Regions from separate parts of the Bacillus sp. z50 genome, predicted to be linked through region 2. Evidence: a T-box and tRNA genes for the amino acid it is inferred to sense, from the RefSeq annotation. Region 2 holds a T-box; the other holds one or more tRNA genes.
What was found. A T-box is a leader RNA that pairs with one kind of tRNA and senses whether it is charged. The one in region 2 lies ahead of ileS (isoleucine--tRNA ligase), so its partner is inferred to be a tRNA-Ile.
Positions count from the first base shown of each region.

Region 1 (7,247 bases), on a different contig from region 2:
GCAACCATTGATTGGCTTACATGAGACTTCTCACTATACTTGGATGGCGGCTCATCCTTAACTTTTGTATAGATAGGACATTCCTTCATGAATAACTGACTCCAATTTTCTTCTTTAAGAAGATCTATACTTGATTGAAAATAGGCATTAATAGAATTGATATTCGCCAGATAACCTTCATACTGATAAACACAGATAGCGAAGTCGGAATAATGATCTTCCACAACATCCTTTAAACATTTGTACCCAGTTTGTTTCCGCTCGTCAATTAATTTAACAAGCAGTTCTTTTTTAAGGATGAACATTTCAAGTGATTCTTTATCTTTTTTGATTTCCGTAATATCACATTTGTTTTGTATATGATATTTAAGAACAGCATTAAAATCGATATTGCAAACGGTTTGACTGTTAGCAACAATCACATACTCCTGTTTACTTCTTTCAAGATAGGTCATATGATAAGCAAAGTGATCAAACGCATGAACCTCACCAGATACATCTTCTGTATGAGGCACCGGGAGGAAGAATAGTCCATCTCTTTTTCTATTCAAATCCCAGTTCTTACCTGTTCCCAAATGGTCCATTAACGATCTGAAATGTGCTTGTGGATAAACAGCTACATTAGATATTCCCGAATTAACCATGCTTGAAAGAATAAAATCTATTAAACGGAAACGACCAGCTATTGGTAATGCTGCAACATTCCGACTTTTTGTTAAAATATCCAGTGATTCAAAACTATTCGTGGCATCTATAATACCTAATAGTGATTTACTCATATTTTCAACGCCTTTCACTATATCAAGATAATTTTATAACATTTTCTTCTGTTAACAGTTCAGGATTAACCAATATAACATCTTCATCATCAATAGGTCTGATCACCTGGTTATCCGGTATAACAGCACCTGGAGGAATAATAGCCTTTTCAATATAGACATTCTTTCCGATAACGGCATCTGACATGATTACAGAATCTTTAACATGTGCGTCTTTGCCAATCTGTGCTCCATAGAAAACGACTGATTTTTCCACCTTACCTTCAACTATACATCCTTCGTTAATCAGTGATTCTTTAACCTCTGCTTTGTTAGATAGATATTGTGGTGGTCTGTTCGGATTAACTGAATAAATGCGCCATGAATAGTCATAAAGATTTAATTCACACTCTTCATCCAGTAAATCCATATTAGCTTCCCAATAACTTTTCAGTGTACCAACATCTTTCCAATATCCTTCAAATGGATAAGCATATACCTTTTTATCATCATTTAATAATAAAGGTATGATATCCTTACCAAAATCCCTTGTTGAATCTTCATTTTTAGCATCTTTTATCAAATAGTCTTTTAGAACTTTACGATTAAATATATAGATACCCATAGAGGCTAAATTATTTTTCGGATTTTTCGGTTTCTCTTCAAATTCCATTACAGAATAATCTTCTCTGGTGTTCATGATTCCAAATCTGCTTGCTTCATCCCAAGGAACAGGAATAACAGAGATAGTCGCATCTGCTCCTCTTTCCTCATGGAAGCTCAACATTTTATCATAATCCATTTTGTAAATGTGATCTCCTGAGAGAACAATCACATAATCCGGATCATATTGATCGATATAGTTTAAGTTTTGGTAAACCGCACTTGCTGTACCCGTATACCATCTCATTTCCTTTGAAGCAGAATACGGAGGTAATACAGTTACTCCGCCATCTTTTAAATCGAGATCCCAGGCACTTCCGTTAGAAAGATAGGAATTAAGCAATAACGGCTGGTATTGCGTTAATACCCCTACCGTATCTATTCCAGAGTTCGTACAGTTACTTAATGTAAAATCTATAATTCTATATTTACCGCCAAATGGGACTGCCGGTTTTGCAACATCAGCTGTCAAAGCCTCAAGCCTTGTTCCTTGTCCTCCTGCCAGTAGCATTGCGACTATTTTTTTCTTTGCCATTTTTATTTAACTCCTTCCGTTTTTTAATGGGACGCAGTACAGTAATTCCAAATGGAGGTACCTTAATCTTTACGTGATATGGTCTCCCATGAAAAGAACCTTCTTCTGCGATGATTTTCTTTTTATTAACATGATCGCTTCCACCATATTGGACAGCATCACTATTTATGACCTCTTTGTACTCCTGTTTATCAGGTACTCCAACTTTATATTCTTCATAAGATATATTTTTGAAATTACACAGTACTATCAATGGATTTCCTTCTCGATCACGACGAATAAATGAGAATATGGACTGATCGGTGTTATGAACATCAATCCACTCAAATCCTTCAGGATAATCATCTAACTCATATAACGGCTTTGACCGTTTGTAAAACTTTAGTAAGTCTGCAAAGAAATGATTTAATGTTTGATGAGAATCATAATTTAGTAGATGCCAATCAACCTGTTCTTTATCCTTCCATTCTGAGAACATCCCCAGCTCTCCACCCATAAATAATAATTTTTTCCCCGGGTGGGTTGTCATAAATCCCATGAGTAATTTCAACTGAGAAAATTTTTCTTCGTAGCTTCCTGGCATTTTATCAAGAAGAGATTTTTTACCGTGGACCACTTCATCATGTGACAAAGGTAAAATAAACCGTTCCGTATAAGCATACATTAAGGAGAATGTTACTTTATTATGAAGATCCTTTCGAGAACACGGATCTGATTCCATGTACTCTAAAATATCGTTCATCCAACCCATATTCCACTTATATGTAAATCCTAAACCTCCCTCACTAGCTGGCTTAGTTACGTTAGGCCAATCAGTTGAGTCTTCAGCCATCATAAGAACTGTAGGATCGGATTCTTTTACAACTTGGTTAAGTTTCTGTAAAAAATCTATAGCATGTGGATTAACGTCACCACTATATGTATTGGGCCAATAAATGATATTTGCGACAGCATCCACTCTAAATCCATCTATGTGAAAATACTTCATCCAATATCTTGCGTTGGATATTAAAAAACTATGAACTTCTGGTTTGCCCAAGTCAAAATTTGCTGTTCCCCATACTGGATTCTCTCTGTGTTTGAGATCAGAGTATTCATAAACAGGTGATCCATCAAACATAAATAAACCATGAGCATCTTTACAATAGTGACCAGGTACCCAATCAAGCAATACACCTATGTTATGCTGATGACATTGATCGATAAAATATTTCAAGTCTTCAGGCCTGCCATATCGGCTTGTTGGTGAATAATAACCTGTACTCTGATAGCCCCATGATCCGTCGAACGGATGTTCAGTTAGTGGCATTAGCTCAATATGTGTAAAGCCCTGTTCAACTACATAGGGGATGAGTTCATCAGCCAGGTCACGGTATGTATAAAATTCCTCAATCTTGCATTCATCGCTCGGTATAGACACTTGGCCTTCCTGGATATGTTTTCTCCATGTTCCTGCATGAATTTCATAAATAAACATGGGGTTCTCATCTTGTTGTTTCTTTGTTTTTTTCTTAAGCCAAGACGCATCATTCCATTTATATGAATCATCTATAGGATATACGACAGATGCCGTATGAGGCCTTATTTCTGAATAGAAGGCATACGGATCACTCTTTAGAGCTATGGCTCCAGATGCTGCTTCAATTTCATATTTGTATATATGTCCGTCCAGGTTTTTATCTACCAGAAGCGTCCAAATACCCTGTTCAGAAACTCTTTTTAATTCATAACCGTTACCATTCCAATTATTAAAAGAACCCACCAAGCGTATCTGACGGGCGTTTGGTGCATATACTGTAAACCTTGTATGTATATCATCATTTACCTTTATCAAATGGGAACCGAACAGTTTATATGCATCATAAAGAGAGCCTTCATGAAACAAATGGACCTGATAGTCTGTTGGGATAGCATTAGGCATATTATCACCCTTTCTCGAATTTTCTCAATATACTAATTAAACTACTTATTCTGTAACTAAATCAAATGCAAAAATTGTTAATTTAGCTCTAAAAAGCTTTTTTTCACTACTTTTTGGAATTAGTAAGATAAATTAACAGGTATCAGTATAATATATCCAAAATATAGTATATAGAAACTTAAATACTATTATTTTTATGTTAAATATTTCATTATATTGAGAAAAATATCAATGAAGTGGTCTACCACTCAAAAACGAGTTAATTAATTAAAATGTTTACTTAATAAAGTTGTGTAAGAAAATATTAAACTATTTGTTTATTATAGTATTTATCTATAGTAAACAAAATATTCTCATAATTCAAGACCAAAAAGGGAACTTAGATACTTTGGCATATAATATATCTTTCAACATAGAACTTTAGGAAATACAATCGAGGAAAGGATGATTGTGTTGAGTTAATTCTTCTGAGGGCTTCTTTATAATCGATTGAGGATTTAAGAATTAGTATATTCTCTATAAGAGAACATTATCCGTGAAATTTTTTAAATACAAACCTTTACAATTACTTTCCATTGTCTCACGGATCTACTGATTAAAGCAAGACTTAAATAAATGATACCCTCTCAGAAAACTATAAGAAGATGTCTATGCGAGCTTCAATTGCTTATTTATGTTGATATATGGATCATATGAAGGTTTATCGTGAGGCATATTTAATAGCAGAATTTAATACTTAATTTAGGTGGAGTGGAGGTTCGAACAGTAAAATTAGTATAGGGCAAAATGAGAAGGGCTTATAGCAATATTTTCCCAATTCCCAAATGGGGAAACAATTCAAGAATTGACTCACACATCTATTCATATTACAGGTAGAAGTAGATTTTCAATTTGGTTGATATAATCCTTACTAAAGAAATCATAAAATTTTACTTGGTATTCCTCTTAAAAGTACTTGATGATCAGTTCGGCTTTATTCTCGTTCTATTTTAGACTTTAACCGTTATTAGAATTTTACCTTTGCCTTCTTATAAGGCGTTTAGGAGACAATGTATTGACGGACTGAGCTCTTTTGGCAGTTATGTTTTAATTATTAAGATTTCATTTATTAAAATAATATATAAAAAAACCATGTACATCATGTACATGGTTTTTATGACCCCTACGGGATTCGAACCCGTGTTACCGCCGTGAAAGGGCGGTGTCTTAACCGCTTGACCAAGGGGCCAAATGGCGGAGAAGGAGGGATTTGAACCCTCGCGCCGGTTACCCGACCTACACCCTTAGCAGGGGCGCCTCTTCAGCCTCTTGAGTACTTCCCCAAATATGGCTCCGCAGGTAGGATTCGAACCTACGACCGCTCGGTTAACAGCCGAGTGCTCTACCACTGAGCTACTACGGAATAATGGTATATGGGCCTAAATGGACTCGAACCATCGACCTCACGCTTATCAGGCGTGCGCTCTAACCAGCTGAGCTATAGGCCCGAAGTAAAATTTGGAGCGGGTGAAGGGAATCGAACCCTCATCATCAGCTTGGAAGGCTGAGGTTTTACCACTAAACTACACCCGCACTCTATGGGGCGGCTGATGGGAATCGAACCCACGAATGTCGGAACCACAATCCGATGCGTTAACCACTTCGCCACAACCGCCGTGCATTGTCTTTTTAAAGTTATGGTGGCTCAGGACGGAATCGAACCGCCGACACAAGGATTTTCAGTCCTTTGCTCTACCGACTGAGCTACTGAGCCGTTTTGTATCTTTGTATTTCTCTGATGCTGCTCAATGTCTTACTGATGAGCTAACATTTTATAAATGGCGGTCCGGACGGGACTCGAACCCGCGACCTCCTGCGTGACAGGCAGGCATTCTAACCAACTGAACTACCGGACCATTTATTGCGGGGACAGGATTTGAACCTGCGACCTTCGGGTTATGAGCCCGACGAGCTACCAGACTGCTCCACCCCGCGACAATAATAATTTGTTTCCATATACTACAAGGTATTTAAGGTATATATGGCGGAGGAAGAGGGATTCGAACCCCCGCGCGGTTTAACCCGCCTCCCGGTTTTCAAGACCGGTCCCTTCAGCCAGACTTGGGTATTCCTCCATATATAGTGGTGGACCTTGTAGGACTCGAACCTACGACCGGACGGTTATGAGCCGTCTGCTCTAACCAGCTGAGCTAAAGGTCCTATTTGGTAGCGGCGGAGGGGATCGAACCCCCGACCTTACGGGTATGAACCGTACGCTCTAGCCAGCTGAGCTACACCGCCAAATATTGAATCCTATTAAAGTTTATAATGGTGGAGCCTAGCGGGATCGAACCGCTGACCTCCTGCGTGCAAAGCAGGCGCTCTCCCAGCTGAGCTAAGGCCCCATAAGTTTTAGATGGTCGGGAAGACAGGATTCGAACCTGCGACCCCTTGGTCCCAAACCAAGTGCTCTACCAAGCTGAGCTACTTCCCGCAAAAAGATGGCGCGCCCGAGAGGAGTCGAACCCCTAACCTTTTGATCCGTAGTCAAACGCTCTATCCAATTGAGCTACGGGCGCATTTTTTGCAAAAAACTAGTGCCGAGGGCCGGTCTCGAACCGGCACGGTAGTCACCTACCGCAGGATTTTAAGTCCTGTGCGTCTGCCAATTCCGCCACCCCGGCATATAACTTGGCATTGGAGCGGAAGACGGGATTCGAACCCGCGACCCCCACCTTGGCAAGGTGGTGTTCTACCACTGAACTACTTCCGCATATAAGTGCGGGTGAAGGGACTTGAACCCCCACGCCGTAAGGCGCCAGATCCTAAGTCTGGTGCGTCTGCCAATTCCGCCACACCCGCATTTTGTAAATGGTGAGCCATGAAGGACTCGAACCTTCGACCCTCTGATTAAAAGTCAGATGCTCTACCGACTGAGCTAATGGCTCGTACTGATGGTGCCGGCAAGAGGACTTGAACCCCCAACCTACTGATTACAAGTCAGTTGCTCTACCAATTGAGCTACACCGGCTTAATAGATTTAAACGCTTTTCTAAGACGCTTAATTATTATAACTTATGTTTTTTATAATTTCACCAAGTATTTTTTGGTAATTTTTAATTTTATAATGGTGGAGGATGACGGGATCGAACCGCCGACCCTCTGCTTGTAAGGCAGATGCTCTCCCAGCTGAGCTAATCCTCCGTTTTATTGCCTAGCGACGTCCTACTCTCACAGGGACTCGCGTCCCAACTACCATCGGCGCTGAAGAGCTTAACTTCCGTGTTCGGAATGGGAACGGGTGTGGCCTCTTCGCCATCGTCACCAGACGATTTTGTCAGCGACATTTATTATTATATCGTATTTCTGACATTTTTCAAGAGAAATTTTA
Region 1 is NZ_JBZFQL010000006.1:253,219-260,465, forward strand. It holds gene AC4G3N_RS16685 (GlgC family sugar phosphate nucleotidyltransferase) at 1-779, opposite strand, end outside; gene AC4G3N_RS16690 (glucose-1-phosphate adenylyltransferase) at 802-1,956, opposite strand; gene glgB (1,4-alpha-glucan branching protein GlgB) at 1,898-3,877, opposite strand; tRNA gene AC4G3N_RS16700 (tRNA-Glu) at 5,034-5,105, opposite strand; tRNA gene AC4G3N_RS16705 (tRNA-Ser) at 5,109-5,199, opposite strand; tRNA gene AC4G3N_RS16710 (tRNA-Asn) at 5,205-5,279, opposite strand; tRNA gene AC4G3N_RS16715 (tRNA-Ile) at 5,291-5,364, opposite strand; tRNA gene AC4G3N_RS16720 (tRNA-Gly) at 5,376-5,449, opposite strand; tRNA gene AC4G3N_RS16725 (tRNA-His) at 5,456-5,531, opposite strand; tRNA gene AC4G3N_RS16730 (tRNA-Phe) at 5,555-5,630, opposite strand; tRNA gene AC4G3N_RS16735 (tRNA-Asp) at 5,696-5,772, opposite strand; tRNA gene AC4G3N_RS16740 (tRNA-Met) at 5,778-5,851, opposite strand; tRNA gene AC4G3N_RS16745 (tRNA-Ser) at 5,899-5,991, opposite strand; tRNA gene AC4G3N_RS16750 (tRNA-Ile) at 6,000-6,076, opposite strand; tRNA gene AC4G3N_RS16755 (tRNA-Met) at 6,081-6,157, opposite strand; tRNA gene AC4G3N_RS16760 (tRNA-Ala) at 6,186-6,261, opposite strand; tRNA gene AC4G3N_RS16765 (tRNA-Pro) at 6,274-6,350, opposite strand; tRNA gene AC4G3N_RS16770 (tRNA-Arg) at 6,359-6,435, opposite strand; tRNA gene AC4G3N_RS16775 (tRNA-Leu) at 6,455-6,540, opposite strand; tRNA gene AC4G3N_RS16780 (tRNA-Gly) at 6,555-6,629, opposite strand; tRNA gene AC4G3N_RS16785 (tRNA-Leu) at 6,637-6,718, opposite strand; tRNA gene AC4G3N_RS16790 (tRNA-Lys) at 6,729-6,804, opposite strand; tRNA gene AC4G3N_RS16795 (tRNA-Thr) at 6,812-6,887, opposite strand; tRNA gene AC4G3N_RS16800 (tRNA-Val) at 6,985-7,060, opposite strand; rRNA gene rrf (5S ribosomal RNA) at 7,069-7,185, opposite strand.
Region 1: it encodes a tRNA-Ile, which carries the amino acid that the T-box ahead of ileS (isoleucine--tRNA ligase) is inferred to sense. The anticodon was not compared.

Region 2 (7,247 bases):
TCTTCCAAGGGAAAACGCAAATGGAAGTTGCTGAGGAAATCGGAATTTCACAGGCACAGGTATCCCGCTTGGAAAAAGCGGCTATTCGCCAAATGAATAAAAATATCTAGCTGCTGATTAATGAACTTATAATTAAATATGTATTGCCCTTAAGCTATCCTCATTTGCAGGATAGTTTTTATTTATATTAGGCCAATTTATTATAGCAGAGTCTTCATTCCTATTTAAAAGAGGGGAACTCAAAATTCTTGCATCACCAGCATCTGTTTTTTATGGTTTTGTAGATAGCCAGATATGAAAGAAACTAAATCCTTTTCTTATAACGTTCAAGATTTGATGGATAGGAGGGCGTGCCAGAGAGAGAAGTTCTTTATTGTTCTTTCCATTCATATAATGCCTGTAACTACAGATCCCGAGTGGAGGAGATAGAGTATGATTAAAATTTCTGAGTTACAAGTCAAAGATATCGTAAATACATTCGACGGAAAACGATTGGGAAATGTTGAAGATATTGAAATTAATCTAAGTACTGGGAAAATAGAAAGTATAACGGTAGCAAACAGTAAAATGCTTTCGTTTTTAAATAAAGAGGAAGACACTGTCATTCCGTGGTATAAAATTAAAATGATTGGAGAAGATGTGATTCTTGTGGAATACAAGGGATACGGAAGTTTTAATGATTAGAAGAAGAAAATTATGCGGGATTGTGATAAAATGAAAGAAAAATCGAGGGGTATTAGCTTGGAACCATTTGTTCAGTTTTCCGAATCATTTATGTCGATAAAAGGTTGGAAGGATTGGCATCCGAATTTATTGGCGGGATTTACTACGAAGAACGGAGGCATCAGCGATTTTCCGTTTCAGTCGATGAATACAGCTTTTCACGTCTTTGATTTAGATGGAAAAGTAATAGAAAACAGGCGTATTCTAGCTGACCAGCTCCATTTTCCTGTTGAAAGATGGGTTGGAGCTGAGCAGACGCATGAAGCGTCTATTTTGAAAATTGACAAAAGTCATGCCGGGCTTGGTGCTATAGATTATAAAACAGCATTAAAAGCAACGGATGGTTTATATACAAAAGAAAGCGGAATATTATTGACGCTTTGTTTTGCAGATTGTGTACCCGTATATTTTATGGCGCCTAACCATCATTTGATTGGGATTGTACATGCAGGCTGGAAGGGGACGGTTGCTGGCATAGGTTCATCTATGATTGATATCTGGAGACAGGATGAAGGTGTTCAGCCTGAAGAGATATATGCTGCAATAGGGCCATCTATTTGCCAAAACTGTTATACGGTCGACAAAAAAGTAATTAACTATTTAGAGGTTATACTAGAAGAACAGACAAAAACCGCTTATAATCAAATTACGGAGAATCAATATCAGCTTGATTTAAAGCTGGCGAATGCTTTAATTCTTCAGAAAGCCGGTATTTTACCAGAGAATATTATGACAACTGGTTTTTGTACAAGTTGTGATGATTCTTACTTTTTTTCTCACCGACGTGATGAGGGGAAAACTGGTCGAATGTTGGGGTTAATCGGCTGGAAGGAGGAGTAGGATATTGGAAGTGACGGAAAACCTGCAAATCATTCATGAAAAAATCGAGAGTGCTGCAAAACGTGCAGGTCGTAATCCACAAGATATACAAATAATTGCTGTTACAAAATATGTTTCAACAAAACGTGCTCTAGAAGCCTATAAAGCCGGAATTAAAAACTTTGGTGAAAACCGCTCGGAAGGATTAATAGCCAAGCAAGAGGGTATAAAAGAACGACCAGTTTGGCATTTTATCGGTTCGCTTCAAACGAGAAAGGTAAAAACGATCATAAATCGTGTGGACGTTCTACATTCTCTTGATCGCTTATCATTGGCTGAAGAAATAGAAAAGAGAGCCACGCGCCCGATTGACTGTTTTGTTCAGATAAATGTAAGCGGAGAAGATACTAAACATGGAATACAGCCTCAGGTTGCAATTGAGTTTGTACAACAGCTTGCTGAATTTGAAAAAATTAGGGTAATGGGACTTATGACGATGGCTCCTTTCACAGATGATGAAGAAGAAATACGTACTTGTTTCCGTAAACTCAAAGAATTGCAAGTAGTGATACAAAATATGAAGTTGCCCAATGCCCCATGCACAGAACTCTCAATGGGCATGTCTAATGACTATGAAATCGCCATTGAAGAGGGTGCAACCATGGTTAGAATCGGAACTGCCTTGGTAGGGAATGAATAAAAGAGAGGTGTAAATGATGTCAATCGTATCAAAAATGAAAACGTTCTTTGCACTCGAGGATGAAGAATATGAGTATGAGGAACAATATGTTGAAGAAGAAAAAGTTCCGGCAAAAGTGAATAAACATGATCAGCAGCAAAAACAACAAAATATAGTGAGTCTTCAAAGCATACAGAAATCTTCTAAGTTAGTATTGCTGGAACCAAGAGCGTATGCAGATGCTCAGGAGATTGCCGACCATTTAAAAAATCGCCGTGGGGTTGTTGTGAATTTACAAAGGATTTCACCAGACCAGGCTAGAAGAATTGTTGACTTTTTAAGTGGGACAGTCTATGCAATCGGTGGGGATATTCAGCGTATCGGGTCAAATATATTCTTATGTACCCCTGATAATGTTGATGTTTCAGGTTCCATCTCTGGATATGCTCAAGAAGATGAACTGGAGGATATAAGGTGGTAAGTAAATAATGGATATATTTTTTTATATACTTTATAAAGCAGTAGATATATATTCCTGGGCCTTAATTATTTACATATTAATGTCGTGGTTTCCAAATGCAAGGGATACAGGAATTGGAATGTTTTTAGCACGCATATGTGAGCCGTTTTTGGAACCATTCAGGAGAATTGTACCTTCGCTCGGCATGATTGATATTTCTCCAATTATAGCGATTCTTGTGTTAAATATGGCACGAGTAGGAATCTCCGCGTTGGCAGGCATTTTTTAAGAAGAATGTTAGCTCCCTTTCAAAACAGGGAGCTTTTATATTTTAGCTGGAGGATGTAAATGGATATTTATCAGCATTTTCGTCAGGAAGAAAGAGAATTTATCGATCAGGTGCTTGGATGGATTGATCAAGTGCAGGAGCAATATGCCCCTAAACTGACAGATTTTCTTGACCCCAGAGAATCAGAGATTGTAAGGATGCTAATTGGTACAAATGGAGATGTACATGTTTCCTTTTTTGGAGGAAGCGAAGCGGCCGAGCGGCAAAGAGCGCTCCTCTATCCGGACTATTATGAACCGCAAATCGAGGATTACGAACTGACCATTTATGAATTATTTTATTCTGCAAAATTTACGACACTGAAACATAGGCAGATTCTTGGCACGTTAATGTCTGTTGGCTTAAAGAGAGAAAAATTTGGTGATATATGGATTGAAGGCGAGCGAGTACAATTCGTTGTTGCAAAAGATGTAGCATCCTATCTGGAGATGAATATATCTAAAATGGGCAATGCGGGTGTAAAGTTTCAGGAAATACCTGCTGATCAGGCTATGACTGTTACGGAACAATGGAAGGAATGCCAAGTGACAGTTTCCTCCATGAGAATTGATACGATATTGTCGGCTATCGCCAATATTTCGAGGCAAAAGAGCCAAACACTCGTACAGCAGGGGCGTGTTAAGGTAAACTGGAAACAAGTCGATAATCCATCATATGAAATCAGAGAAAGTGATGTGTTATCCACTCGTGGGATAGGAAGAATGAAGATATTTTCCATTGAAGGAAAAACAAAGAAAGATAAATGGAAAATAAAGTGTGGTATACAAAAATAATCAGGAATTTAGAAGGAATATCACCATTACTGTCGAAAGCATAGTATAATAATTAAGAGAAGAATCAGTATTCGGAGGTGCAGTCTATGCCATTATCACCGCTAGACATACATAACAAGGAATTCGGCAGAGGATTCCGCGGTTACGATGAAGATGAAGTAAATGAGTTTCTTGACCAAATAATTAAAGATTACGAGTTGGTCCTTCGAGATAAGAAAGATCTTGAAGCTAAAGTGGAAGAGTTGGAACAACGCCTTGAGCATTTCTCCAACATTGAGGAAACGTTGAATAAATCAATCGTCATTGCTCAGGAAGCCGGAGAAGATGTCAAACGAAATTCTCAAAAAGAGGCTAAATTGATTATGAAGGAAGCAGAAAAAAATGCTGACCGAATTGTCAATGAGGCATTATCTAAAGCAAGAAAAATTGCTATTGAAATTGAAGACCTTAAAAAGCAATCTAAAGTATTCAGAATGCGTTTTAAAATGCTTGTTGAAGCCCAGCTTGATTTATTAAACAGTGAAGATTGGGATAAACTTCTTAAATATGACGTGGATGCCACTGAATTTGATATCGACCTGAATGAAGAAGAAATGTAAGGTCTTGACTTTATCGTAAGTTATTGAATATAATATTTTAACAAATCTATTCAAAAAATGTTAAAACGAAGACGGGAACAGTACATCAGATCATACTTTTTGTAGCGAGCCGGGGAAGGTGGGAGTCCGGTAAAAGAATCTGGATGGAAGATCATCCCTGAGTCTGCTTTTGAACCCAGCTTGGCTGGCAGTAAATAGCGGCGAGTCATTCACGTTACGAATACCAAGAGGAATATTGTCAGGCAATATTCTAAAAGGGTGGTACCGCGGAAATATAGCCTTTTCGTCCCTTTACCGGGATGAAAAGGCTTTTTTGTATTTATTTATGAGGAAGTTTAAGGAGTGAATGGAATGGAATTTAAAGACACATTATTGATGCCTAAAACAGAATTTCCAATGCGTGGGAATTTACCAAAAAGAGAACCGGAAGTTCAAGCAGGTTGGGAAGAAAAAAATATTTACAAATTAGTACAGGAGCGTACAAAGGACCTTCCTAAATTTGTGCTGCATGACGGACCTCCTTATGCGAATGGAAACATTCATATCGGGCATGCAATGAATAAAATCTTAAAGGATTTTATTGTTCGCTTTAAATCAATGAATGGTTATAATGCGCCATATGTACCAGGTTGGGATACTCATGGTTTACCAATTGAAACAGCTCTAACTAAAAACAAAAAAGTAAATCGTAAGGAAATGACAATCGCTGAATTCCGTAAACTTTGTGAGGAATATGCTTATACACAAATTGATCAGCAGCGCACTCAATTTAAACGTTTAGGTGTAAGAGGAGACTGGGAAAATCCATACATCACACTGAAACCTGAATATGAAGCTGAGCAAATCAAAGTTTTCGGTGATATGGCGAAAAAAGGCTATATCTATAAAGGATTAAAACCGGTTTATTGGTCTCCTTCCAGTGAATCTGCACTAGCTGAAGCGGAAATCGAATACCACGACAAGAAATCAGCATCTATCTTTGTTGCATTTGATGTGAAGGACGGCAAAGGAGTAGTGGAAGAGGGAGCGAAGTTCATTATTTGGACAACGACACCTTGGACCATTCCAGCTAACCTTGGAATTGCTGTTCACCCACGCCTTGATTATGTACTTGTGAATGTGGATGGTACAAAATATATTGTGGCTGAAACATTATTGCCTTCCGTTAAAGAAACACTTGGATGGGAGAATGCTGAAGTTGAGAAGACTGTTAAAGGTGCTGAACTGGAATATGTAGTCACTAAACATCCATTGTATGACCGTGACTCACTTGTTATTTTAGGAGAGCATGTAACCACTGATGCAGGTACAGGTTGTGTTCATACTGCGCCAGGACATGGTGAAGATGACTTTATCGTAGGTCAGAAATATAATCTTGGAGTACTCTGCCCAGTGGATGGAAAAGGCCATATGACTTCTGATGCTCCTGGATTTGAAGGATTATTCTATGATAAAGCAAACAAAGAAATCACGGATAAACTCGAGGAAGTCGGTGCTCTGTTAAAACTTGATTTCATTACACACTCTTATCCGCATGATTGGAGAACGAAAAAGCCAACAATTTTCCGTGCAACTGACCAATGGTTTGCTTCAGTTGATGATATCCGTGAAGACCTATTGCAGCAGATCAAAGAAACTAAATGGGTACCTGCATGGGGTGAAACGAGATTATTTAACATGATTCGTGATCGTGGAGACTGGTGTATTTCCCGTCAGCGTGCATGGGGCGTACCGATTCCGGTGTTTTATGCAGAAAATGGTGAAGCAATCATTACGGATGAAACGATTAAGCATGTATCCGATTTATTCCGACAATACGGTTCCACTGTTTGGTTTGAGAAAGACGCAAAAGATCTTCTCCCAGAAGGCTTTACACATGAAGGCAGCCCTAATGGCTTATTTACGAAAGAAACAGATATTATGGACGTATGGTTTGACTCTGGCTCCTCCCATCAATCAGTTCTTGAAGCAAGAGAAGATTTGAGAAGACCAGCTGACCTTTACCTCGAGGGTTCAGACCAATATCGTGGATGGTTTAATTCCTCTTTGATCACGTCAGTTGCTGTTACTGGTAAAGCTCCTTACAAGGAAGTATTAAGCCACGGATTTACACTTGATGGAGAAGGCCGTAAAATGAGTAAATCCCTAGGAAACACAATTGACCCATTAAAAGTTATTAATCAAATGGGTGCAGATATTCTGCGTCTTTGGGTTGCGAGTGTCGATTACCAGGCTGATGTACGTGTTTCTGATAATATTCTGAAACAAGTATCCGAAGTATATCGTAAAATTCGTAACACATTCAGATTCCTGCTTGGAAACCTGAGCGGATTTAACGCAGAGCATGATGCTGTTTCTTACGAAAATCTTCGTGAAGTGGACCAATATATGCTCATTAAGTTAAATGATTTGGTTGATCAGGTAAAACAATCCTATGACAATTATGAATTTGCTGATATCTATAATGGTATCAATAATTTCTGTACACAGGATTTAAGTTCCTTCTATCTGGATTATGCAAAGGATATTCTATACTGCGATGCGGAAAACAGTGATGGCCGCCGTGCAATTCAAACTGTACTGCATGAATGCGTTATGAAGCTAGTTAAATTGATTGCTCCTATTCTGCCGCATACAGCTGATGAAGTTTGGACTTTTATCGATGATGCTGATGCAGAGAGCGTACAATTAACAGATATGCCGTCGGTTGAAAATTATCCAAATAGTACAGCTGTTAAAGCGAAATGGGATTTGTTCATGAATTTACGTGATGATGTCCTTAAAGCGCTTGAAGAAGCAAGAAATTCAAAAGTAATTGGTAAATCATTAAATGCGAAAGTAGCAT
Region 2 is NZ_JBZFQL010000002.1:478,849-486,095, reverse strand. It holds gene sigG (RNA polymerase sporulation sigma factor SigG) at 1-110, shown strand, start outside; gene AC4G3N_RS08185 (YlmC/YmxH family sporulation protein) at 433-684, shown strand; gene pgeF (peptidoglycan editing factor PgeF) at 715-1,563, shown strand; gene AC4G3N_RS08175 (YggS family pyridoxal phosphate-dependent enzyme) at 1,568-2,242, shown strand; gene AC4G3N_RS08170 (cell division protein SepF) at 2,259-2,702, shown strand; gene AC4G3N_RS08165 (YggT family protein) at 2,710-2,970, shown strand; gene AC4G3N_RS08160 (YlmH family RNA-binding protein) at 3,030-3,803, shown strand; gene AC4G3N_RS08155 (DivIVA domain-containing protein) at 3,890-4,402, shown strand; T-box leader at 4,462-4,696, shown strand; gene ileS (isoleucine--tRNA ligase) at 4,754-7,247, shown strand, end outside.